Regions from separate parts of the Psychrobacillus sp. Z16_25 genome, predicted to be linked through region 2. Evidence: riboswitches for the same ligand, from Rfam matches in the RefSeq annotation. Region 2 holds a riboswitch; each other region holds the start of a gene.
What was found. Region 2 has a riboswitch for S-adenosylmethionine ahead of AC1VU3_RS11555 (O-acetylhomoserine aminocarboxypropyltransferase/cysteine synthase family protein). Riboswitches for the same ligand answer to the same signal wherever they lie in the genome.

Region 1 (5,701 bases), on a different contig from region 2:
GTCTCTGGATCAAAAACCAGAGAGGAAGATAAAATGGGACAGATTAGAGTCACAGTAGAGTCAATGAGTATAGAGGGGAAGGAAATGTATCCCGTTGATACAAGCTTTTGGGAGGATTTATGGGATCATTTCACAAATGATTTAGAAGAGGTAGTAATTCATTGTCTGAATGAAGAAATGGAACCGTGTGAAGAAATAAACCAAATTGCCTACCAAACGATGAACGCCTATATGCATAACGAGCTTACGGTTATGTTAAATGAAGAAAATCGTTTGTTCTTGCGTAACGGCTCTATTGACCCAGTAGTGGGCGGGTTAAAATGGAATCGAATGCTTTTCTATAAGGATGGAAAAGTCTATTTAGAGGTCAATCATTACGGCTCGGAGATAATATTTTACAACGTAGAAAAGAACATGGTAGAACAAGTTGAGTTTATCCTTCCTATCACGACGGAAGTTGACTATATCAGCTAAAGAGAACTGTCTTAAAGGTCATAATAGATGGCTTTTAGGACAGTTTTTTTGCATTGTTTTATTATATTGGAACCTACACAAGAACTAAAACAGAAATAATTATTTGGAAAAAGAAAAAGACTGAAGGAGAACGATGTTACTCGTCTCACTTCAGTCCTATTTATCCCGCATTAAGGGACTTTATTATGCGATTGGTCCGCCCTTTAAAGAAATGACCTCTGATACTGTACCAAATTTTTTAAAGTTGTCACGGAATGCTTGAGCGAGCTCTGCTGCTTTCTTATCGTAAGCTGCTTGATCCTCCCATGCATTACGTGGAACTAGCACTTCAGTTGGAACTCCTTCTACTTGAGTTGGAATTGCCAATCCGAAAACATCATCTTGAACAGTTTCTACGTCATTTAATTTTCCTTCAATTGCAGCACGCACCATTGTACGTGTGTATGATAGCTTCATACGGCTTCCTACGCCGTATTCTCCACCAGTCCAGCCGGTATTTACTAGGAAAACCTGTGCTCCATGCTCATCAATTTTCTTTCCAAGCATTTCAGCATATACAGTAGCATGCAATGGTAAGAAAGGTGAGCCGAAGCAAGTAGAGAATGCAGGCTGTGGAGAAGTGATTCCTCGTTCTGTACCAGCAAGTTTAGAAGTAAAGCCGCTTAAGAAGTGATACATTGCTTGTTCTTTCGTTAATTTACTGATTGGAGGTAACACTCCGAATGCATCAGCCGTTAAGAAAATAATTGTATTTGGATGACCCGCAACAGAAGGGTCTACTATATTATCAATATATTGAATAGGGTATGCTGCTCTCGTATTCTCAGTAAGTGAGTTATCTGCGTAATCAGCTACACGCGTATTCGCATCAACTACTACATTCTCTAAAACAGTACCAAATTTAATAGCATCATAGATTTGTGGCTCATTTTCACGAGTTAAATCGATACATTTTGCATAGCAGCCACCTTCGATGTTGAATACACCTTTATCAGACCAACCATGTTCATCATCACCGATTAATTTACGTCCAGCATCAGCTGATAACGTTGTTTTTCCTGTACCAGATAAACCGAAGAATAGGGTAACATCTCCTTGTTCACCAACATTTGCTGAACAATGCATTGGTAAAATGTTTTCTTCCGGCAATAAATAGTTCATAATAGAGAATATAGATTTTTTAATTTCACCAGCGTATTCTGTACCGCCGATCAGAACTACTCTCTTTTCCATGGAAACAATGATAAAAGTTTCGGAGTTCGTTCCATCTAAAGCTGGGTCAGCCTTAAAGTTAGGCGCGCTGATTACAGTAAAATCAGCTTTATGTGTAGAAAGCTCTTCGGAAGTAGGGCGGATGAATAACTGATGAGCAAACAAATTATGCCAAGCAAATTCGTTTATGACTTGGATGCTCAAGCGCGATTCAGGATCTGCACCAGCGAATCCATTAAATACGAAAAGTTCTTCTTGTTCTTTTAAATATTTCACTACTTTTATATATAAAGCTTCAAATTTTTCTGCGGAAATCGGTTGGTTCACAGGACCCCAATCAATTTTTGCTCTAGAGATAGGTTCATCCACGATATATTTATCTTGCGGAGAGCGACCAGTATATTTTCCGGTTTCTGCTTTTACAGCCCCGGTGGAAGTAAGTACTGCTTCTCCTCGAGCTGTTGCTTTTTCAACAAGCTCTGGCACTGATAATTGAAGGCAAATATTATTCCCGGATAACAATTGGGTCAGTTCACTCATAGTATCAATTGAATTCATGTGATATTACCATCCTTTTTTATATTTTCCCTCTACAGGTGGAGGTGGTTATCTGATATGTGAATTAGTATAACACATTTGACTATATAATCTATACTAATTAGCATAAAATTTTTAAACTGTGAAATTTTGGACAAAAATTATTGACTTCTATTTTATGTTTACGTATGATGATAAATTGAACGGATACTCTTATTCCGAGTCGGTGGAGGGATGTCAGGCCCTGTGAAACCCGGCAACCTGTAATACTATTATTACAAAGGTGCCCAACCTGAGACAAGGTATAGCCTTGATTGATAAGAGTGAAAGGTGTTTATGATATGAATCCCTTTCCTCATTGTTTATTTGAACATGAGTGAAAGGTTTTTTTATTTACATCGCCCTAAATCCTTGTGTGCCAAGTCCGAAACGGCTTCAAGTTTAATATAGGCTTGACATGGGAATGAGTACCGTATCAATTCCTGAGAGAAATCTCGCAGGATATAGGAGGAAAGCATTTTGACACAACGTCGATTATTTACATCGGAATCAGTAACAGAAGGGCATCCAGATAAGATTTGTGATCAAATCTCTGATGCTATTCTAGATGCAATTTTAGCAGAGGACCCTAATGCTCGTGTAGCTTGTGAAACTACCGTGACAACAGGACTTGTTTTAGTTGCAGGTGAAATTACCACATCTACGTACGTAGATATCCCTAAAGTAGTACGCACAACTATCAAAGAAATTGGATACACAAGAGCTAAATATGGTTTTGACTCTGAAACCTCTGCAGTGTTAACTGCGATTGATGAGCAATCTCCAGATATTGCTGCTGGTGTAGACCGAGCACTTGAGGCAAGAGAAGGCTCAATGTCTGATTCAGATATTGATGCGATTGGAGCAGGTGACCAAGGTCTTATGTTCGGTTATGCTTGTAACGAGACACCGGAGCTTATGCCATTACCAATCAGCTTAGCTCACAAGCTATCTCGACGATTAGCGGATGTTCGTAAAGATGAAACGTTACCTTATTTACGTCCAGACGGAAAAACACAAGTAACAGTAGAATACGATGAAAATAACAATCCAGTACACATAGATACAATTGTTATTTCTACACAGCACCATCCAGAAGTGACGTTGGAGCAAATCCAACAAGACCTGAAGGAGGTTGTAATCAAACCAATCGTCCCTGCTGAATTAATAAGCGATAAAACAAAGTACTTTATTAACCCGACTGGTCGATTTGTAATCGGTGGTCCTCAAGGGGATGCAGGATTAACAGGACGTAAAATTATTGTAGACACTTATGGTGGTTATGCACGTCATGGCGGTGGAGCATTCTCAGGTAAGGATCCAACAAAAGTAGACCGTTCTGCTGCTTATGCTGCACGCTACGTGGCAAAAAATATAGTTGCCGCTGGACTTGCAGATCGCTGTGAAGTTCAATTGGCTTATGCTATTGGTGTAGCTCAGCCAGTATCTATCTCTGTAGATACATTTGGTACTGGTAAGATAATGGAAGCAGAGCTAGTAACATACATCCGTGAATTATTTGATCTTCGCCCAGCTGGTATTATTAAAATGCTTGATTTACGTCGCCCAATCTATAAGCCTACAGCAGCTTATGGACACTTTGGCCGTACAGACATCGATGCTCCTTGGGAGAAAACAGATAAAGCAGATGAGCTAAAGCAAAAGGCAGGAATTTAAAGAGAAAGAGACTTTCGTAACAGAAAGTCTCTTTTTTATTTAAGGAAAACTCATCATAATAGACAAAATGATAAATGTATATTTTTAGATTAGATATAGTGTATATACGTAAAGAATGCCTGTCCAATTACCACGCCATGTTTTCGCCTCTCTTATAGAAAGCTTATAAGAGTGATTTATAATATTTTCCTTTTTCTACGTATTCATTTATGATTCGATCCATATCTTTTTTGTCCTCATCATTTAATTCTCTTACGACTCTTGCTGGGTTACCTAAAGCTAATGTATTTGGCGGTATTTTCTTGCCTGGAGGAACTAAACTTCCCGCGCCAATAAAAGCACCTTCTCCAATTTCAGCTCGGTCAAGAATGATAGAGCCCATTCCTATTAAAGCTCTTTTTCGAATAGTACACCCATGTAATGTCGCCTGATGGCCGATGGTCGCTTCATCTTCAATAACTAAAGGATTATTTGGGCTTTGATGGAGACAGCTCAAATCTTGGATACTCACTCGGCTACCAATAATTGTTGGAGCGACATCTCCACGAATTACTGAACCAAACCAAATAGAAGTGTCAGGACCTATCGTCACATCCCCTGTAATCGTTACATAATCAGCGATATAGGCGCTCTGGTCTATTTTTGGTTCCTTACCTTTAAATGGATAAATCATTTTTTACTCGCTCCTTTGTATTTTAGAATATAATTAATGGTATCAAACTAATAATTTTTCAACAATAATGAGGTGGTTGTCATGTGGAAATGGGAAGCAGAAGAAAAACCGAAAGCTGTCGTTGTGATTGTTCATAGCGCATATGAGCACCATAGAAGGTATGCATGGTTAATCGAAAAGCTAAGAAGCTCCAACTGCCATATTGTGATGGGGGACTTACCAGGACACGGAGAGCTCGTAAAGCCAGATGCTGTTCACGAGGAATCCTTTGATGAGTATTATGATTATATAAAAAAAGCACTGAAAGTTGCTTTAGAATATGATTTGCCTATATTTTTGTTAGGACATGGTCTTGGAGCCACATTAATAATGAAGGTTTTCAATAAGCTTGAAATAGAATGTGCTGGAGTTATCCTAACCTCTCCATGGTTAGAACTGAAAAAAACTCCACCAAAATGGACAAATGCATTGGCAAAGCTTTCTGTACAGCAAAAGATACATCATGATATTCATCTGAAGGAGCTTACAAGGAATTATGAGGTTTTTAGACTCCTGCAGGACGACCATGTCTATCGTTCTGTTATTACAAATGATTGGTATCGAGAGCTTCATTTGTTAATGAAAAGTATTCAGCATTCGACCGAATCGATTAAAAACATACCGATATTAATCATGACTGCTGAAAGAGATAAGATTATAGAAACGGCTCCTGTAAAAAGCTGGCTTAAGAAACAGGAACTTTCTGAATTTCAATGGAAGGAATGGAAGAACTGTTATCATGATCTGTACTTAGAACCAGAACAAGAAGAAATATTCGCTTATAGCCATTCCTTTATCGATAATGTACTCCGTTCTATTGGTTATATTGTCTAACTTGGTTCTATCAAACATACAACTAGTAAGCTAGTATTGCTCCAAAATAAAATCCTTGAGACTAGAGCGTCACAAGGAATCTGTCTAAAGTAGAAGAGGGTCTGCTCTTTAAGGAGTAGGAACCCTCTTTTTCATTGTTTCGTTATAATCGGTTGCTTCCATTAATGCTTTTTCCTCCGTAGGAATACGGACAGAAAGCATGGCAAAGTTTAAAAG
Region 2 (5,701 bases):
TAAAAATTGCGTTAGATAGTGTCTTAGTTATCATGGAACAGCTAACAGAAGAAGAGTTGTCGGTAAGACCATCTTCTGAAATGCGATCGATTCAGGAGCAGCTTGACCATCTGGTAACGATTTGCAAGGCGGATCTCCTTATCGCAACTGGCTATGGGCAGGAAGAGATGAATGAATTCTATTCCTCCGTAAAATTCGAAAGTATAGAGGATTTAAAAAGGGAGGCACTAGAAAACTTTGCGTATCTATCTGCAACCTATAAAGCGTATTCTGAAAATCAGTTGGAGGAGCAGGTAACCTCCTATTGGGGAGCGACCTACACAAAATTTGAATGGCTGCTAGAAATTGTAGCTCATGTCTATCACCATAGAGGCCAGCTTCATGCACAGCTAGTATACGGAATGGGTAAAGAGATAAAGGTATCGTTGTTTGAATAGGGGAATTGGTCTTCTAAGTAGTAGAATATTCTAATTAGTAAGGCGGAGATGGAACAGGGAGTAACGTCTAGAGCAGTAAGAATTGGAAATCGAGTGAGAGTAAAATTGCTCTATCCGAGAATAAATAGCCTCCGAACGAGAGTAAATCAGCTGAATGAGAGTAAATAGCTTCCGAGCGAGAGTAACGGGAAGCCATCCGAGAATAAAGTGTCACCGAATGAGATTAACCACCGCCTAACTGAGAGTAACGGCTGACCCAGTAAGAGGTGGGAAATTGAGTGAGAGTAAATAGCCTCCGAGCGAGAGTAACGGCCAACCCAGGGAGGTGGGAATCGAGTGAGAGTAAATTCTCTTTATTCGAGAGTAAAGTAACCCCGAACGAGAGTAAATTGGCCGAATGAGAGTAAATAGCCTCCCAGCGAGAGTAACGGGAAGCCAACCGAGAATAAAGTATCACCGACTGAGAGTAACCATCGCCTAAATGAGAGTAAAGGGTGGCCCAGTAGGAGGTGGAAATCGATCCACCAGTAGGAAGCGGAAAATCAATAATCCTAGCTGCCCCACCCCTTACTCCAATTAAAAAACTCTGCCGTCCACATAGGCAGAGTTTCATTGTCCAGTGATAAATGTCCTTAGTAATGCTACACGTTCCCTTAGTCTCAGCTTTGCCTCGGTTACTGGTGGTGTCTCGGCAGGAACTACGTCTGCATCCCAACCAAGCCCCTCGGCAATTATCTTGGACCGTTGCAAGTGGAAATCACTAGTGATGATAGTGACAGCTTCCACGTCATCAGGCAGAATCTCCTGAGAGAATAGTAGATTTTCATAAGTAGAGGTAGATTTATTTTCCAGAATGATTCTTTCCTCTTCAATCCCGTGTTCGACCAAGTATTCTTTCATTACAACTGCTTCTTCTATATCCTCATCAGGTCCCTGACCGCCAGAGACTACTAGTTTGATGTGTGGATATGATTGGGCATATTCCAAAGCGGCTTCTAGTCGATAGCGAAGTGCCAAGGATGGGATATTTCCTTCTTTGACTTTTGCTCCTAATACGATTGCATATTCATTTGTGCCATCTGCTGCTGGCTTAAGTCCATCCTCTAGCCATTTGCCAGTTAGTAACCATAATCCTCCTCCAACAAAAAAGGTGATAAAAACGGGTACTAGCACAATCCACCTCATTTTTCTTTTCATGTATGCTCCTTAGGTTGAAGGCTTTTTCTTCTTAATAACAGATGAAAGTGTTCGCTCTTCCTTTTTCATTAGTCGCTGAACATTCTCGCGATGAAGTAGAAGGGCCATCAAGAACAGAAAGCTGGCAACTATGACAGGACCTAATCCGTCTGCTACCCAGAAAGATGCTGCTACGAAAACGATATAAAATGCAAAAACTCCGATTAATAAATAGTCCGTTATAATAGTGATTGCTATAAGTAGCAGTAATGCGGCAAGCCCTACCGGCCAATGCAATGCAAGTAATACTCCGATAATGGAAGCAGTACCTTTTCCTCCTTGAAAGCGTGTGTAAATAGGAAAGTTATGTCCTAGGATTACAGCAGCCCCAGCTAAATAGAGTAAAAAATCTAACTGTGCAGGAGAAAAAATCTCTGTATATTGAGCAAACAATCGAACGCCGATGATCATAACGGCGCCTTTTAATATATCGATTACCCCAACAAGAATGCCATATTTCCAGCCAAGTACAATGGTTGCGTTAGATGCACCAGAATTATTTAGGCCTTCCTTTTTAATATTCACACCACTAAAAAATTGTGCTAGTTTCGAACCATGAATTGACCCAAGAAGATATCCGATGAAAAGAGTTGCAACTCCATATACCCAAATACTCATTTTACGTTCCCCCTTTCCAAGGTATTCCTTTTATTAAACGAGTGTAAGAATGAAAAAGTTTCAGAATTTTAACTATTTTCCTTGACGAATAAAAGAAGAGGAGCTAAACTGTGTAACAAGATGGAAATACAAACCAAATACTCTTATCAAGAGAGACCGAGGGAATAGGCCCTACGAAGTCCAGCAACCCCAGTTTTTACTGGAAGGTGCTACATCCTACAAATCCATTTAGTTGGATTTGGAAGATAAGAGGAGGAACAAGTCAAACAGTCCCCTCTTCTCATTACTAGAAGAGGGGTTTTCTTGTTCAATATCCTCTCGAGGCCTCCAGCATTCCATCTAAACTACTAAATTGGAGGAATTCAAATGACTAATCTTCACAAAGAAACATTACTTCTGCACGGTGGACAACAACCGGACCCTGTCACTGGCTCACGAGCGGTACCCATTCACAAAACGACTTCCTATGTATTTAAAGACACGGAGCATGCACAAAACTTATTTGCTTTAAAGGAAACTGGTAACATTTACTCCCGTATTACGAACCCAACAGTTGATGTGTTTGAACAACGTATTGCAGCATTAGAAGGAGGAACAGCGGCTGTCGCACTTTCCTCTGGGATGGCGGCTATTGCTTTTTCTATCTTAAATATTGCAGGAGCAGGCGATGAAATAATTGCAGCTGAGAATTTGTATGGAGGAACATTTAATTTATTTGCCCATACACTCCCAAGGTACGGCATTACCGTAAAATTTGTTGATTCAACCAATCCAGAAAGCTTCCGAGAAGCAGCTACGGACAAAACAAAGGGATTCTTTGCTGAAATAATCGGTAATCCAAGTCTCAATGTGTTGGACGTAGAGAAAGTGGCAAGCATTGCAAATGAGGTGGGAGTTCCATTACTGGTGGATAATACATTCGCGACACCTTATGGCTGCAATCCAATTGAGCATGGAGCTCACGTGGTGATTCACTCTGCAACAAAGTGGATTGGAGGTCATGGAACAACAATCGGTGGAGTCGTAGTAGACGGTGGTAATTTTAACTGGAACTCTGATAAGTTCCCAGGCTTCACGGAGCCAGATGTAACCTATCATGGATTACGTTACGGCATTGATGTACCAGATGTAGCGTTTGCTATTAAGCTGAGAGTACAGCTGTTAAGAGATTTTGGTCCCTCTCTTAGCCCGGAGGCTGCCTTTTCCTTCTTACAAGGATTGGAGACACTTCATTTAAGGGTGCCGAAGCATAATGAAAATGCACAGGAGATAGCTGAATACTTACAACAGCATGAAGGAGTGACATGGGTCAACTATTTAGGGCTTGAAAGTCACCCGACTCATGAGCTTGCAAAAAAATACTTAACATCAGGATATGGCTCCATTCTAACCTTTGGAGTAAAGGGTGGAAAAGAAGCGGGTCGAAAAATCATCGACAATATTGAAATTTGGTCTCATGTTGCAAACGTAGGAGATGCAAAATCGCTGATTATACACCCAGCATCCACTACCCATCAGCAGCTGACTCCAAAGGATTTAGTAAAGACAGGTGTAACCGAGGATTTAATTCGCTTATCAGTGGGCTTAGAATCAGTCGAAGATTTAAAGGAGGCGCTTGGTAGAGTTCTTCTAGAAAAAACAAATGTCCTCTCTAGATAGAATTTTTGTTGTGATTTGGGTTAAAATGGTCTACAATAAGTAAAATAATCAATCGTTGAAAGATTGGAAAATTTACTTCAGTACGATTTGGCTCAGGTTGTACGGGTTCTGAGGAGGAAACATCATGGCGAAAATTAAAGCGGCAATCTTAGGCTTTGGGACAGTAGGTCAAGGTATATATCACATTGTGAATGAAAAACGAGAAGACTTAAAAAAGTCATTGGGATTAGACATTGAAATTAGTGCAATTCTGATTAGAGATCTAGGGAAGGAAAGACCTGAGACACCAGGTGTTTTAGTCACGGATGATTTTGAGGATATTGAGAATATACCGGGACTTCAAGTGGTATTTGAGGCCATCGTGAATGAAGAGCCAGCATATAGCTATCTATGCAGGGCGATTGACAAAGGATGTCATGTTATTACTGCAAATAAAGTAATGTTTTCAAAATACAGCATCCCACTGCAGGAGAGAGCAAAATCTAGAGGAGTGTACGTTGGTTTTGAGGCTACTACAGCTGGAGGAGTACCGATTATTAAGACACTAAAAAACTTACTACAGGTCAATTCAGTTAAGCGTATTCAAGGTATCTTAAACGGAACCTCCAACTATATTCTTACTCAAATGCGTGTGGAAGGAAGCTCCTTTGAGAGTGCGTTATCAGAAGCACAGCTTTTAGGGTATGCGGAAGCAGATCCTTATAATGATATATCTGGTCAGGACGCTTTTCGAAAACTAATGATCTTAAGTGCGCTAGCATTCGGAAAACAGCCTAACTGGGATGATGTACAGGTAATTGGGATTGATCAAATATCCTCTGAGGATGTAGAAAAAGCAAAGCAGGAGGGATACCGCTATCGCCATGTAGCGGAAATAGAACAAGATGAAAACGGGGACCTATATGCCTCAGTTGGTCCACAGCTTGTGGGACCGGATCATCCGCTTTATGCAATTGAAGGAGTAAACAATGCAGTTTCTTTAGACACAAATTACATTGGTACGCTGACATTGGTAGGACCAGGTGCAGGAATGTACCCAACTGCTAGTGTAATGGTAGAGGATTATGCAGAGATTATTGGAAAACGTGCAGGATTTTTTATTACCATCTAAGGGAACATGCTACTAGAATCACCTGGAGTTGAAGTATCCATTTAAATTAAAGAGGGGTATGCCATTAATATGGGATACCCCTTGCTTCTGCCATTGTCTCAATAAAACATTATTCTTGTCTCATAAAGTGCTCTCACGAACTTTCTACTGCTTGTGCGCCTCCATTTTTCCCCGAGGCCAAATAAAGTATGCAATGGAAATAAAGAAGTCAATCACTAGCACTAGTGACCAGATTTTTAAGGCAATCGATAAAATTTCAGTGCGACTTGCGTCGTTCACTAAATAAATGAAAAGAAATAAAAATCCTGCCCCAATGGCGTATGCTACAAAATGCTGGACAAAGCCTTTCATAGAGAGGCGTGCATATTCGTATCCAACGATTTTCTTCGGCTTTTTGCCTATCCTTTTGAAATAAAATAAAAAGCGTTCATCTGCCCAGCGTATCAGGTTCTTGCCGAACACAATGGATATTCCTAGGTACACAGCGGCAAGGGCATGCACCTCAGTTGCGGTTCCGCCTTTTAGCAAATCAATCGAGGTAAAGACCAATAGAAATAAATTAATAATTGGGGTGATTGCTAGTAGGATACCCCCAAGTCTTTTTCGCTCCAAAGCATATCGAGTGATAAGACCAAGTATA
Region 3 (5,701 bases), on a different contig from region 2:
TCACGGTGCTCACGTAGGAATCGGTACACTACCAATCGTACTTTTCGGTAACGAAGATCAAAAGAAAAAATACTTACCAAACTCCGCTTCCGGAGCTAAAATCTCTGCTTATGCATTAACAGAGCCAGGTTCAGGTTCGGATGCACTAGGTGCGAAAACAACTGCGAAATTAAATGAGGCAGGTACTCACTACATCCTTAACGGAGAAAAGCAATGGATCACAAACGCAGGTTTTGCTGATGTATTTGTTGTATATGCGAAAGTAGATGGAGACAAATTCACTGCATTTATCGTAGAAAGAAACTTCCCAGGTGTATCTGTTGGTGCAGAAGAAAAGAAAATGGGGATTAAATCCTCTTCTACTCGTACATTAATTCTTGAAGATGCAGAAGTACCAGTAGAAAACCTATTAGGTGAAATTGGACGCGGTCATATTATCGCTTTCAACATTCTAAACATCGGACGTTACAAATTAGGTGTAGGAACAATTGGTGGATCTAAGCGTGCGTTAGAATTAGCGATTTCTTATTCTAACCAACGTCAACAATTTAAGACGCCAATCTCTTCCTTCAACTTAACTAAGCAAAAATTAGCTACGATGGCTTCTAAGCTATATGCAACAGAAAGCTTGATCTACCGTACAGTTGGTTACTTTGAGGACCGTATGAGTCAATTAAGTGAAGAAGAGCAAAAAGACGGAAGCAAAATTGCTGCTGCAATTGCTGAATATGCAATTGAGTGCTCTATCAACAAAGTAGTAGGTTCTGAGGTTCTAGATTATATTGCAGACGAAGCGGTTCAGTTACATGGTGGATATGGCTTCATGCAAGAGTATGAGGTAGAGCGCATTTACCGTGATTCTCGTATCAACCGTATCTTCGAAGGTACGAACGAGATCAACCGTTTAATCGTTCCAGGTACATTCTTGAAGAAAGCGATGAAGGGCGAGCTTCCATTACTTCAAAAAGCACAAGGTCTTCAAGAAGAGCTTCTGATGATGATGCCGGAAGAAATTAGCGACGAGCCACTAGCACAAGAAAAAGTATTAGTTGCAAACGCGAAGAAAATCGGTCTATTAGCTGCTGGTATGGCTGCACAACGCTTTGGCGCTAAATTAGAAGCAGAACAAGAAGTCCTAGTAAACATTGCAAACATCGCAAACAACGTATTTGCAATGGAGTCAGCAGTGCTTCGTACAGAAAAAGCAATCAACCGCAGTGGAGCAGAAAAAGCTTCTCAAAAGCTACTTTACACAGAAATCTTCTGCCAAGAAGCATTTGATGAAATCGAAAAAGCTGCAAAAGAAACACTGATCGCTTCTGTTGAAGGTGACAACCTGCGTATGATGCTTTCTGCACTTCGCAAGCTAACACGCTACACTCCTTACAACGTAATCGAGAAAAAGCGCCAAGCTTCCGTGAAGCTAATAGAAGCAGAAAAATTCGTTGTTTAATCATTAGTTATCAGGAAGGTCTCTCAATGGAGACCTTCTTTTTACATAAAGCGGTTGATTTCCGTTCTGGCTGGACGCTTTCCTGGGGGCGCGGCTTCGGGACAACAGGATGTTGTTCAGGAAAACGTTGGCACACGATGTGCCGTTCTTAGTTTTCCATCTTGTTTCGGATGCTTCCGAAACAATTGGATTTTCCGCACGCGCTTATCCCCTAGGAGTCGCCAGCCGACACTTCAATCAACTTTTTCTTATATGTCACCCACAATTTATAGTGATGACCCTGACAACCCAAGTAAATCAAGCACTGACGCAAGTAACAGATCCATAACCGTAAGTAACCGATAAGCCTGTGCAAGTAACAATCACAGGCTCGCAAGTAACAGCAGGCGAACCGTAAGTAATGGTAGAATATTGGGAAATGAAGAACGGGTTGTAAGTAAATCGGTGACTATATGGTGCGATTTGGATGGTATAAGCGCATATTCAAAAAAGTAGTAAAAATCGGCTGATTTGATTGACAACCGCAAGTAAATCAGACACTACCGCCAGAAACAGCCCCATAACCGCAAGTAACCAATGAGCCTGCGCAAGTAACATACACAGCATCGCAAGTAACCGCAGGCGAACCGCAAGTAATGGTAGAAACTTGCCAAACTAATCCACCATTAGAAAACCGGCCATTCTCCCCGTAATTTACTCATCTACCGTTATATGGCTTGCTCAAGAAGGAGAGAATGAGTATGATAAAAAGAAAAAGGGTGAGATCAAATGAAGATACAATACTACGGTTACCCAAAGTGCAGTACATGCAACAAAGCGAGTAAATGGTTAAAAGATAATAATGTTGATTTTGAGAATCACCATATTGTCGACAATCCGCCTTCAAAGGATTTATTAGAAGAAATCGTAGATAAAAGTAACATAGAATTAAAGAAATTTTTTAATACAAGTGGAATGAAATATAGAGAGCTTCAGCTGAAGGACAAGCTTCCGAATATGTCTAAGGATGAACAGCTTACATTGCTTGCATCAGATGGCATGCTCATTAAACGTCCGCTTGTGTATGACGGGAAAAATGTAACGCTCGGTTTCAAGGAAGACGAGTTTGAGAAAACGTGGAAAAACAAGTAAATCACCTTGTTTTTACTATAAAAGTATGTGAATATAATAGTAGAATGTATAATTTTTGGAGAGGGGTATATAAATGAGCACACCTAAAGATTTAAAGTACTCAGCGGATCATGAATGGGTAAAAGTAGAGGATGGAAAAGCTAAAATCGGAATTACTCATTTTGCACAATCCGAGCTTGGAGATATCGTTTTCGTTGAGCTTCCACAGGTTGGCGACGAAATCAAAGCTGGAGATCCTTTCGGAAGCGTAGAATCTGTAAAAACGGTTTCTGAGTTATATGCACCTATCAGTGGAAAAGTGGTTGAGGTTAATACTGAGTTAGAGGATAGCCCCGAATTTGTAAACGAATCACCTTACGAAAATGCATGGATGATTGTAATCGAGCCAGCAGATTTGGAAGAAGTTGAGAGTTTACTTAGCCCTGAAAAATACGATGAACTAATAGCAGAGTAATAATCAAAGCGCCGGTTAATATCGGTGCTTTTTTCATATAATAAAGGTAAAGGGAAGAAGTAAGGAGAGAAGCAGCTATGACTACTATTTTTAGTAACCAAGTTATTCTTGTTGAAGGAAGGTCAGATAAGCTTCAGCTTTTAACACTTCTAGATGAACCAACCGAAATTATATGTACAAACGGTACGATATCCAATGTGAAATTAGAGGAGCTTCTTAGTCCTTATGATGGACTTCCGATTTATGCATTTCTGGATGCCGATAAGTCTGGAGAACAAATTAGATCAATCGTAAGAAAAGAATATCCCGAGGCTATACATCTCTATACAAACCCAATGTATGGAGAAGTGGCAAATACACCGATGAAGGTTTTGGCATCTATTTTGAAACGTGTTAATATAAAGGTGAAAAAAGAATTCTTAGTATAGGAAGATGCCTTTATGAATGAATGGACACGCAAGGAATGGGAAGCGAACAAAAACCAATCAAACATGACCTTGTTTTATTTATATACACCCATGTGCGGAACCTGCCAGGTGGCCCATAAAATGATGGAGGTTGTCCAAGAACTTGTGGATGTTCCTATAGGCCAGGCTAACATTAATTTTATCCAAGAAGTGGCCAAAGACTATCAAATTGAAAGCGTTCCTTGTCTTTTAATCACGAAAGATGGAGCGGTTGTTCGAAAAATTTATGCTTTTCAATCTGTTCCCTATTTAATAGAAACTATTAAAAGTATTGACGTAGATTAATAATAATGATAATATGCAGTATACTATATGTGAATTAAATAAAACTAACTCTTATTAAGAGAGGCAGAGGGAAGTGCCCGATGAAGCCTCGGCAACCGTCATGAAAATGAAATGGTGCCAAATCACACAAAGCAGAAGCTTTGAAAAATGAGAGAATGGATGAATGGTATTTATTGTTACCTACACCCCTTCTGCTCTTTTGCAGAAGGGTTTTTTTGATAGAAAGGCGGACAGGTTTACATGATAAGTTTAAAGGGAGTCTCGAAAAAGTTTGCTACAAAAAACGGAGAAATCGTGGCAGTAGATAATGTAAATCTTGAAATTAAATCTGGAGAGATTTTCGGGATAATAGGGTACAGTGGTGCGGGAAAAAGTACAATGATTCGTTTGTTGAATGGTCTAGAAAAACCATCAGAAGGGCAAATTATCGTAAACAATCAAGAAATAACAGCAATCAGTGAGGATAAGCTCAGACACTTCAGACAAAAGGTAAGCATGATCTTCCAGCATTTCAACCTTCTTTGGTCTAGAACGGTTGCAGAGAATATTGAATTCCCACTAGAAATTGCAGGGGTATCTAAAGAAAAGCGAGCAGCACGTGTCAAGGAGCTTCTAGAATTAGTTGGGTTAGAGGGAAGAGGAGATTCTTACCCTTCACAGCTTTCAGGAGGCCAGAAACAGCGCGTTGGGATAGCGAGGGCTCTTGCCAATGGTCCAGAGGTATTGCTATGTGACGAAGCTACTTCTGCGCTTGACCCAGAAACAACAGACTCTATTTTAGATTTACTAGTAGATATTAATGAAAAGCTCGGGCTTACTATTGTGTTAATTACTCACGAAATGCAGGTTATCCAAAAAATCTGTAATCGAGTTGCGGTTATGGAAAAAGGAAAAATTGTAGAGCTAGGAGATGTCCTGCAGGTTTTCCAAAAGCCACAGGCACCTATTACAAAACGATTTGTCTCACAGATATCTGACTCCAATCAGCCTACTCAAACTATTCGCAATCTAAGGGAGCTCTATCCAAATGGTAAGTTGGTAAAGCTTGTTTTTGTAGGAGAACAAACGGAGCAACCAATTCTATCTAGATTAATTAAGCAAATGGATTTAGAGGTCAATATTGTTCAAGGCAATATCTCTCATACACAAGGAGGGGCCTTTGGTACGCTGATTCTTCACCTAGAAGGAAAAGAAAAGGCTATTAAGCAAGCGATTGACTTTATCCATGCTCAAAAGATTCATACGGAGGTGATTCCTCATGCTTGAAACATTACTTCCGAATGTGGATTGGCCTAAAATGTGGGAAGCAACATGGGAAACAGTATATATGACAGGAGTTTCTACTCTGCTTACGGCTATCTTAGGATTAGCCTTAGGACTTCTCTTGTTTTTAACAAGCCCCCATCAAGCATGGGCAAACAAGCTAGCTAACTGGCTAACTGGAGCGGTGGTAAATATATTCCGATCCATACCATTTATAATTCTAATAATCCTGTTAATCCCGTTCACAACGTTTTTAATCGGTACGATGAGAGGACCAAATGCAGCATTTCCTGCATTGGTGATTGGTGCAGCACCCTTCTATGCGAGACTAGTATTAATTGCATTAAGGGAAATCGATAAAGGCGTGCTAGAAGCTGCCAAGGCAATGGGAGCAAAAACTTCCACAATTATCTGGAAGGTGCTTCTACCGGAATCCATGCCGGCTTTAGTATCTGGGATTACAGTTACAGCGGTGGCGTTAGTTGGATACACTGCTATGGCTGGAATTATCGGAGCGGGCGGACTCGGAACGCTTGCTTTCCAAGATGGTTTTCAAAGAAGTAAAGATGATGTAACCTTCGTAGCAACCATTCTTATTCTAATATTGGTATTTATTATCCAGTGGGCTGGAGATACAATAACTGCAAA
Region 4 (5,701 bases), on a different contig from region 2:
AGGTAGTGACCTGCGCACGGATAATCCCCGGCAAGCCGCTACGGGCAGCCAAGTCATATTCACTAGAAAACGACATTTGGTCTGGCACTATATAAAAAATTGGATCACCAAACGGAGCTTCCTGGATGGTGCTCATTATTTCCGTTTGCATGAATCTCGTTTTTCCTGATCCTGATCGTCCACTCACCAATCGAAATGTCAAACCAAGCAGCTCCTTTCCATAAAAAAAATCCGAATAACTTCCCTCTCTCTATTGTACAAAACATAGAGTGTAGAGGGAAATTATTCAGAATGTAAATAGATGGTCATATCGGATATTGGCCAATATCTTGCTTTTACGACACCTACAATATCCTCTTTTTCAACAAACGAAAAATGCCTACTGTCAAGGCTCGACAATCGATTATCTCCAAGAACGAATACTTTATTTTTCGGAACTCGTTTACTGCCTGTCAGCTCAAGAAGCTCAAAATCCTCTGTAAATTTCATCTCTGGCTGCTTATATGCAAGATGGGACTGTAGAAAGGGCTCTTCTATGTACTTACCGTTTATAAAAAGCTGGTCATTCTCATAGTGAATGGTATCACCTGGAAGCCCTATCACCCTCTTTACAAAGTCCTCCTCCCCTGAGCGGAATATCACGATATCCATCCTTTCTAGGCTAGATAGCTTGCTGACAATCACTCGGTCCTTATCAGAAAGAGTGGGCATCATGGATTCGCCAATAATATGATAATTCGTCGCAATCAACGCCTTAAATCCAAACACCAGGATTAAACCAATGACTATCGCTAATAGCCATTCCTTTACTTCTTTATTCAAGATTCTCTCCTCTTTTTCGGCTTCTCTCTAGTCTTATGTTTCGAAAATCTGCCTCTACCTTTTTGTCTAACCTCTTCTCCACTCTCTTTCCTACATACCAAAGAATCGCAATGAGGACAATAACGATTGCTGTTCTTATTGGCTGAGTGATTAAAGCCTTAATATCCGAACCGATAAAGCTAACCACAAATATCATAATTAGTTTACCCAGCGTCAATGTCCAAAAGTATGTATGCTTCTTCATATTTGATAAACCTGCGACTATGTTCACTAGCGCAGAAGGGGTAAACGGAAAACAGATAAATAAGAACAGCGGTCCAAATCCGTTTCTCTCTACCCATAGTATTAATTTCTGGATTCGTTCATGTCTTGTAATAAAATTTAAAACTCTAGCTCGTCCATATTTACGAATGACCAAAAAGACGGCATAAGATCCTGCAACAGAGCCCACCCAAGTTAGTAAAAACCCAAAAAACAGACCATATGCTGTTACGTTTGCCACGATAAAAACAACGAGTGGCAAGAATGGAAGAAACGCTTCCAAGAAAGGAAGTAAAATACCAATTATCGGCCCTAATGCTCGATAGTCCTGTGCTAAATGTGTAAAATTTTCTATAGAAAACCAATCAGGCATACTTTTCCCTCCGCATTCCTATGTAATTAATCTTTCCCTTTTAGTGTATACATAAAACGACTTTCTTATAGTATAATTTCTTCATTATCATGAAGGTGGTGAGAAATTTGTGACTTTTTCAAAAGGCTTAAGGGCCGGGGTAAATATCGCTATTGGCTATTTTCCGATTGCCCTTACATTTGGACTTCTTGCAAAAACGGCTGGCTTAACTATCTGGCAAGCCACTGCAATGAGTATACTCGTTTATGCCGGAGCTGCCCAATATATGTCTTTGACGCTTTTGACGAAAGGTGTTGACCCTATTTTAATCGTTTTAAATACATTTGTCGTCAATATACGTCATTTCCTTATGACGGCATCACTGAGTGAAAAGATGCATCGGGAAAAAAGATGGATAAAAGGAATATATGCTTTTGGAATCACGGATGAAGCTTTTTCCGTTCTGGCAACCCGTAAAGAAGAAAAGCTCACAACCTCCTTCGCCTTTGGAGTGATCCTCATCGCATACAGCAGCTGGGTGGTTTTTACTGCAGTTGGACATGTCATTGGAGCCAATCTGCCGTTATTTTTTCAAGCTGCGATGTCCGTTGCACTCTATGCCATGTTTATCGGACTTCTAGTGCCCTCCATGAAAGGCAATAGAAAGGTGGTCATGCTAGCTTTAACTGCCGCAAGTATCAACGGCTTTTTTTATTGGACACAACTCTTATCTACAGGCTGGTCCATTTTAATCGCTACGCTGGCAGCTTCTATCCTAATTGAACTGATTTATTCCAAAAAAGCAAGACCCATCGTGAAAGGAGAGTCTTAATATGGGTGATTGGTATTGGTGGACCATCCTTGGCATGGCCATTGTTACATATATCCCACGTGCGTTCCCTTTGACATTTTTAGAAGGCAGGGAACTACCTCCTATCGTGTCTGGCGTGTTAGCAAATATCCCCTATGCCGTGTTAGGGGCATTAATCTTTCCAGCCATTCTTTATATCCAAGAAGGAAATTACTTATTTGGATTAATAGGCGCAATAGTAGCTTTTTCTTTGGCTTTTATTTTTTCTAATGCCATGACTGTTGTACTAGGAACTATTGGTGTTTTAGCAATTTATAGCCTTATTTTTTTATAGTACATCAAAACGATATTAATATTCAAAATAAAATTAATAGTAAAAATAACTTGACTAGTTTGACTAAAGCGTTTAAAGTTATAATCAATTCTTACAACAATTACATAGCGCATCACTTTCTTATCCAGAGAAACCGAGGGACAGGCCCAATGACGTTTCGGCAACAGGTTCAAATTTGAACACTGTGCCAATTCCTGCAAGCTTAGCTTGAGAGATGAGAGAGATGGTTTTTCAAATCTTTTGAAGAGCTCTCTTTTTCTTGTCTATTTGATAAGAAAAGAGAGCTCTTTTTGTTTAACTTCCTACTCCGTGCCAGACCCCATCGAGGTCTTGCCCAATTATAATAAGGCATTTAGCACATTTCTAATCAAGTCTCTTTCCTGGAAAGTAAGATGGCTACGTTGTTTGAAGAAGTATGATTCTAGGAGGGATCCCATGATTGAATTCAAAAATGTTTCAAAGACCTTTCTTCTTGGAAAACGAAAGGTGCACGCTGTAAAGAATGTCTCTCTTTCCATTGAGAAAGAAGATATTTTCGGTATTATCGGATTCAGCGGTGCAGGAAAAAGCACGCTGCTTCGCTTAGTGAATATGCTAGAGCGTCCTACAGAGGGTTCCGTTTTTATTCAAAACACAGACGTGAACAGCCTTTCCTCTAAGGATTTAAGAACGAGAAGAAGAAACATCGGGATGATTTTTCAAAACTTCAACCTCTTCCATTCTCGTACTGTAGCTGGAAATGTAGCATATCCACTAAAGCTTGCCGGTCTAAAAAAACAAGAAATAGACAAACGAGTAGAGGAACTGCTGAGCTTTGTCGGGCTAACAAGCAAGGCAAAGGATTTTCCAAGCCAGCTATCAGGTGGTCAAAAGCAGCGTGTAGGAATCGCTCGTGCACTTGCAACTTCTCCCGATATTCTGATTTGTGACGAGGCAACCTCTGCACTAGACCCAGAAACTACGGCTGATATTCTAAGGCTACTAAAAAAAGTGAACAAGGAATTTGGGATTACTATTTTGCTGATCACTCATGAAATGCATGTTATTCAATCTATCTGTAATAGGGTGGCTGTCATGGAAGACGGCGAGGTGATTGAAACAGGGGACGTTTTCGATGTATTCACAAACCCTCAGCACTCGACCACCAAACGGTTTATCCAATCCGTCCAGCAGGATCTCCCCTCCCCTACTGTGTTACAGGAGTGGCGAGAGAACGGTGGGAAAAAATTATATCAGGTCATCTTTAAAGGGGATGTTACAAACCAGTCCATCCTTTCCCAGGTTACGCAAAAACACCGCGTACACTTTAACATCGTCTACGGCTCTATTCGAGAGCTGCAGGAAAAGCTATTCGGAAATCTACTCATTTCCTTTGAAGGAGACCCGCAGGGAATAAAGGATGCCATTCATGAATTAACAACCATTGTAGAACTTCAGGAGGTGACACCAAATGAAGGTTGATTGGACGACATTTTGGCCAACGATTTTAGAATCGACTGGCGAAACGATCATCATGGTCATTGTGACACTGATTTTTTCCTCTATTCTAGGAATCAGTATTGGTCTACTACTTTTTGTAACTCGTGAGAAAAATATTTTAGAAAATAAGTTTTTGTTTCAATTACTAAATTTATTGATAAATATCATTCGACCGATCCCGTTCATTATTTTCTTAGTTGCCATTTCGCAGCTTACTAGATTAGTAGTCGGTTCAACGATCGGAATAGCAGGTGCCATCTTCCCGATGACCATTGTAGCCAGCTTTTCCATAGCTAGGGTCGTGGAGAACAATTTAGTAAGTATCGATCCCGGTGTAATTGAAGCAGCTCAGGCAATGGGAGCAAGCCCACTACGTATTATCTTTACTGTGCTAATTCCAGAGGCACTAGGTCCACTGATTCTAGGTCTTACATTCACTACCGTCAGCTTAATCGACTTCTCCGCAGTAGCAGGAACAGTTGGCGCAGGTGGACTTGGACACGTGGCAATGACCTATGGCTATCAACGATTTGACGGAAGTGTCATGATCGTCACTGTACTGATTTTAATTATACTTGTGCAATTTGCCCAATGGATTGGAAATACATTATCGAAAAAATTCTTAAGACGATAAGGAGAGATTGACATGAAAAAAATTAGCTTACTACTATTTGCAGTAATTACAGCACTTGTTTTATCCGCTTGTAGCAGCTCATCAGCTTCCGAAAAGAAGGTCATCATTGGGGTAAACGGTTCTGACGGTGTCCAATGGCCAATCCTTCAAGAGAAAGCAGCAAAAGAAGGAATTGAAATTGAGCTAAAGGAATTCTCAGACTATACCCTTCCTAACAACGCACTTGCTGAAGGAGACATTGATTTAAACGCATTCCAGCATATTTCCTTCCTAGCTTCTTACGTAAAGGAAAGTGGCAATGACTTAGCTCCAATTGGTTCTACTATGTTTGCACCGCTTGGACTTTATTCAGAAAAAATTACGGACGTTAGTGAAATCAAAGCAAAAGACAAGATTGCAATCCCTGACGACCCATCTAACCAAGCTCGTGCACTTCGATTATTAGAGACGGCTGGTTTGATAACATTAGCAGACGATTTTGGACTTTACGGAGATCCATCTAAGATTATCGATAACCCATTAAACTTAGAAATCATCCCAATGACAGCTCAGCAAACACCACGAGTTTTACCAGACGTTACTGCCTCTGTTATCAATAACGGTGTCGCTGGTCAAGCAGGTTTCTCTCCTGGTGAGGATCCAATTTACAAAGAGGCTGGCGAAAGTGAATCTATCTACCCTTACGTGAACATCATAGCTGCTCGAGCTGAAGACAAAGATAATGAGGTATACCAACGTATCGTCGAGCTATACCAAGAGGAAGACATTAAACAGGCAGTAGAAGAGGATACAAAAGGCGGTTCGTCATTAGTAATTTTAACGAAGGAAGAATTAGAAAATACGTTTAATGATTTAGCAAAATAAAGAATTTTAAGTAGGCAGGGACCTTTTAGAACCAATTGATTAGAGTGTTGGCTAGCCTTTGCTTGGTTCCCAAGTAAAGCGTCTAGCCAGCACGAAATCAACTTATCATATAGCCCAACAAATTAAAGGAGGAAACTACATGAG

Region 1: it holds a riboswitch for S-adenosylmethionine, as region 2 does, so the genes downstream of both, metK (methionine adenosyltransferase) here and AC1VU3_RS11555 (O-acetylhomoserine aminocarboxypropyltransferase/cysteine synthase family protein) in region 2, are expected to answer to the same signal.
Region 3: it holds a riboswitch for S-adenosylmethionine, as region 2 does, so the genes downstream of both, AC1VU3_RS10220 (methionine ABC transporter ATP-binding protein) here and AC1VU3_RS11555 (O-acetylhomoserine aminocarboxypropyltransferase/cysteine synthase family protein) in region 2, are expected to answer to the same signal.
Region 4: it holds a riboswitch for S-adenosylmethionine, as region 2 does, so the genes downstream of both, AC1VU3_RS05555 (methionine ABC transporter ATP-binding protein) here and AC1VU3_RS11555 (O-acetylhomoserine aminocarboxypropyltransferase/cysteine synthase family protein) in region 2, are expected to answer to the same signal.

What each region holds. Positions count from the first base shown of each region.
Region 1 is NZ_JBXEOV010000015.1:54,001-59,701, reverse strand. Features, by position in the region: gene AC1VU3_RS14060 (alpha/beta hydrolase family protein) at 1-32, shown strand, start outside; gene AC1VU3_RS14055 (hypothetical protein) at 34-474, shown strand; gene pckA (phosphoenolpyruvate carboxykinase (ATP)) at 658-2,244, opposite strand; SAM riboswitch class I at 2,434-2,547, shown strand; gene metK (methionine adenosyltransferase) at 2,740-3,939, shown strand; gene AC1VU3_RS14040 (gamma carbonic anhydrase) at 4,103-4,612, opposite strand; gene AC1VU3_RS14035 (alpha/beta hydrolase) at 4,694-5,485, shown strand; gene AC1VU3_RS14030 (isoprenylcysteine carboxyl methyltransferase family protein) at 5,594-5,701, opposite strand, start outside.
Region 2 is NZ_JBXEOV010000010.1:32,271-37,971, reverse strand. Features, by position in the region: gene AC1VU3_RS11570 (DinB family protein) at 1-437, shown strand, start outside; gene AC1VU3_RS11565 (YdcF family protein) at 1,047-1,634, opposite strand; gene AC1VU3_RS11560 (glycerol-3-phosphate acyltransferase) at 1,644-2,291, opposite strand; SAM riboswitch class I at 2,432-2,543, shown strand; gene AC1VU3_RS11555 (O-acetylhomoserine aminocarboxypropyltransferase/cysteine synthase family protein) at 2,658-3,950, shown strand; gene AC1VU3_RS11550 (homoserine dehydrogenase) at 4,075-5,061, shown strand; gene AC1VU3_RS11545 (hypothetical protein) at 5,206-5,701, opposite strand, start outside.
Region 3 is NZ_JBXEOV010000008.1:57,831-63,531, reverse strand. Features, by position in the region: gene AC1VU3_RS10245 (acyl-CoA dehydrogenase family protein) at 1-1,453, shown strand, start outside; gene AC1VU3_RS10240 (arsenate reductase family protein) at 2,222-2,584, shown strand; gene gcvH (glycine cleavage system protein GcvH) at 2,658-3,038, shown strand; gene AC1VU3_RS10230 (toprim domain-containing protein) at 3,116-3,466, shown strand; gene AC1VU3_RS10225 (thioredoxin family protein) at 3,479-3,790, shown strand; SAM riboswitch class I at 3,839-3,944, shown strand; gene AC1VU3_RS10220 (methionine ABC transporter ATP-binding protein) at 4,031-5,056, shown strand; gene AC1VU3_RS10215 (methionine ABC transporter permease) at 5,049-5,701, shown strand, end outside.
Region 4 is NZ_JBXEOV010000003.1:208,400-214,100, forward strand. Features, by position in the region: gene addB (helicase-exonuclease AddAB subunit AddB) at 1-202, opposite strand, end outside; gene lepB (signal peptidase I) at 283-822, opposite strand; gene AC1VU3_RS05540 (TVP38/TMEM64 family protein) at 815-1,456, opposite strand; gene AC1VU3_RS05545 (AzlC family ABC transporter permease) at 1,566-2,267, shown strand; gene AC1VU3_RS05550 (AzlD domain-containing protein) at 2,269-2,580, shown strand; SAM riboswitch class I at 2,698-2,801, shown strand; gene AC1VU3_RS05555 (methionine ABC transporter ATP-binding protein) at 3,016-4,041, shown strand; gene AC1VU3_RS05560 (methionine ABC transporter permease) at 4,031-4,693, shown strand; gene AC1VU3_RS05565 (MetQ/NlpA family ABC transporter substrate-binding protein) at 4,706-5,557, shown strand; gene AC1VU3_RS05570 (M20 family metallopeptidase) at 5,697-5,701, shown strand, end outside.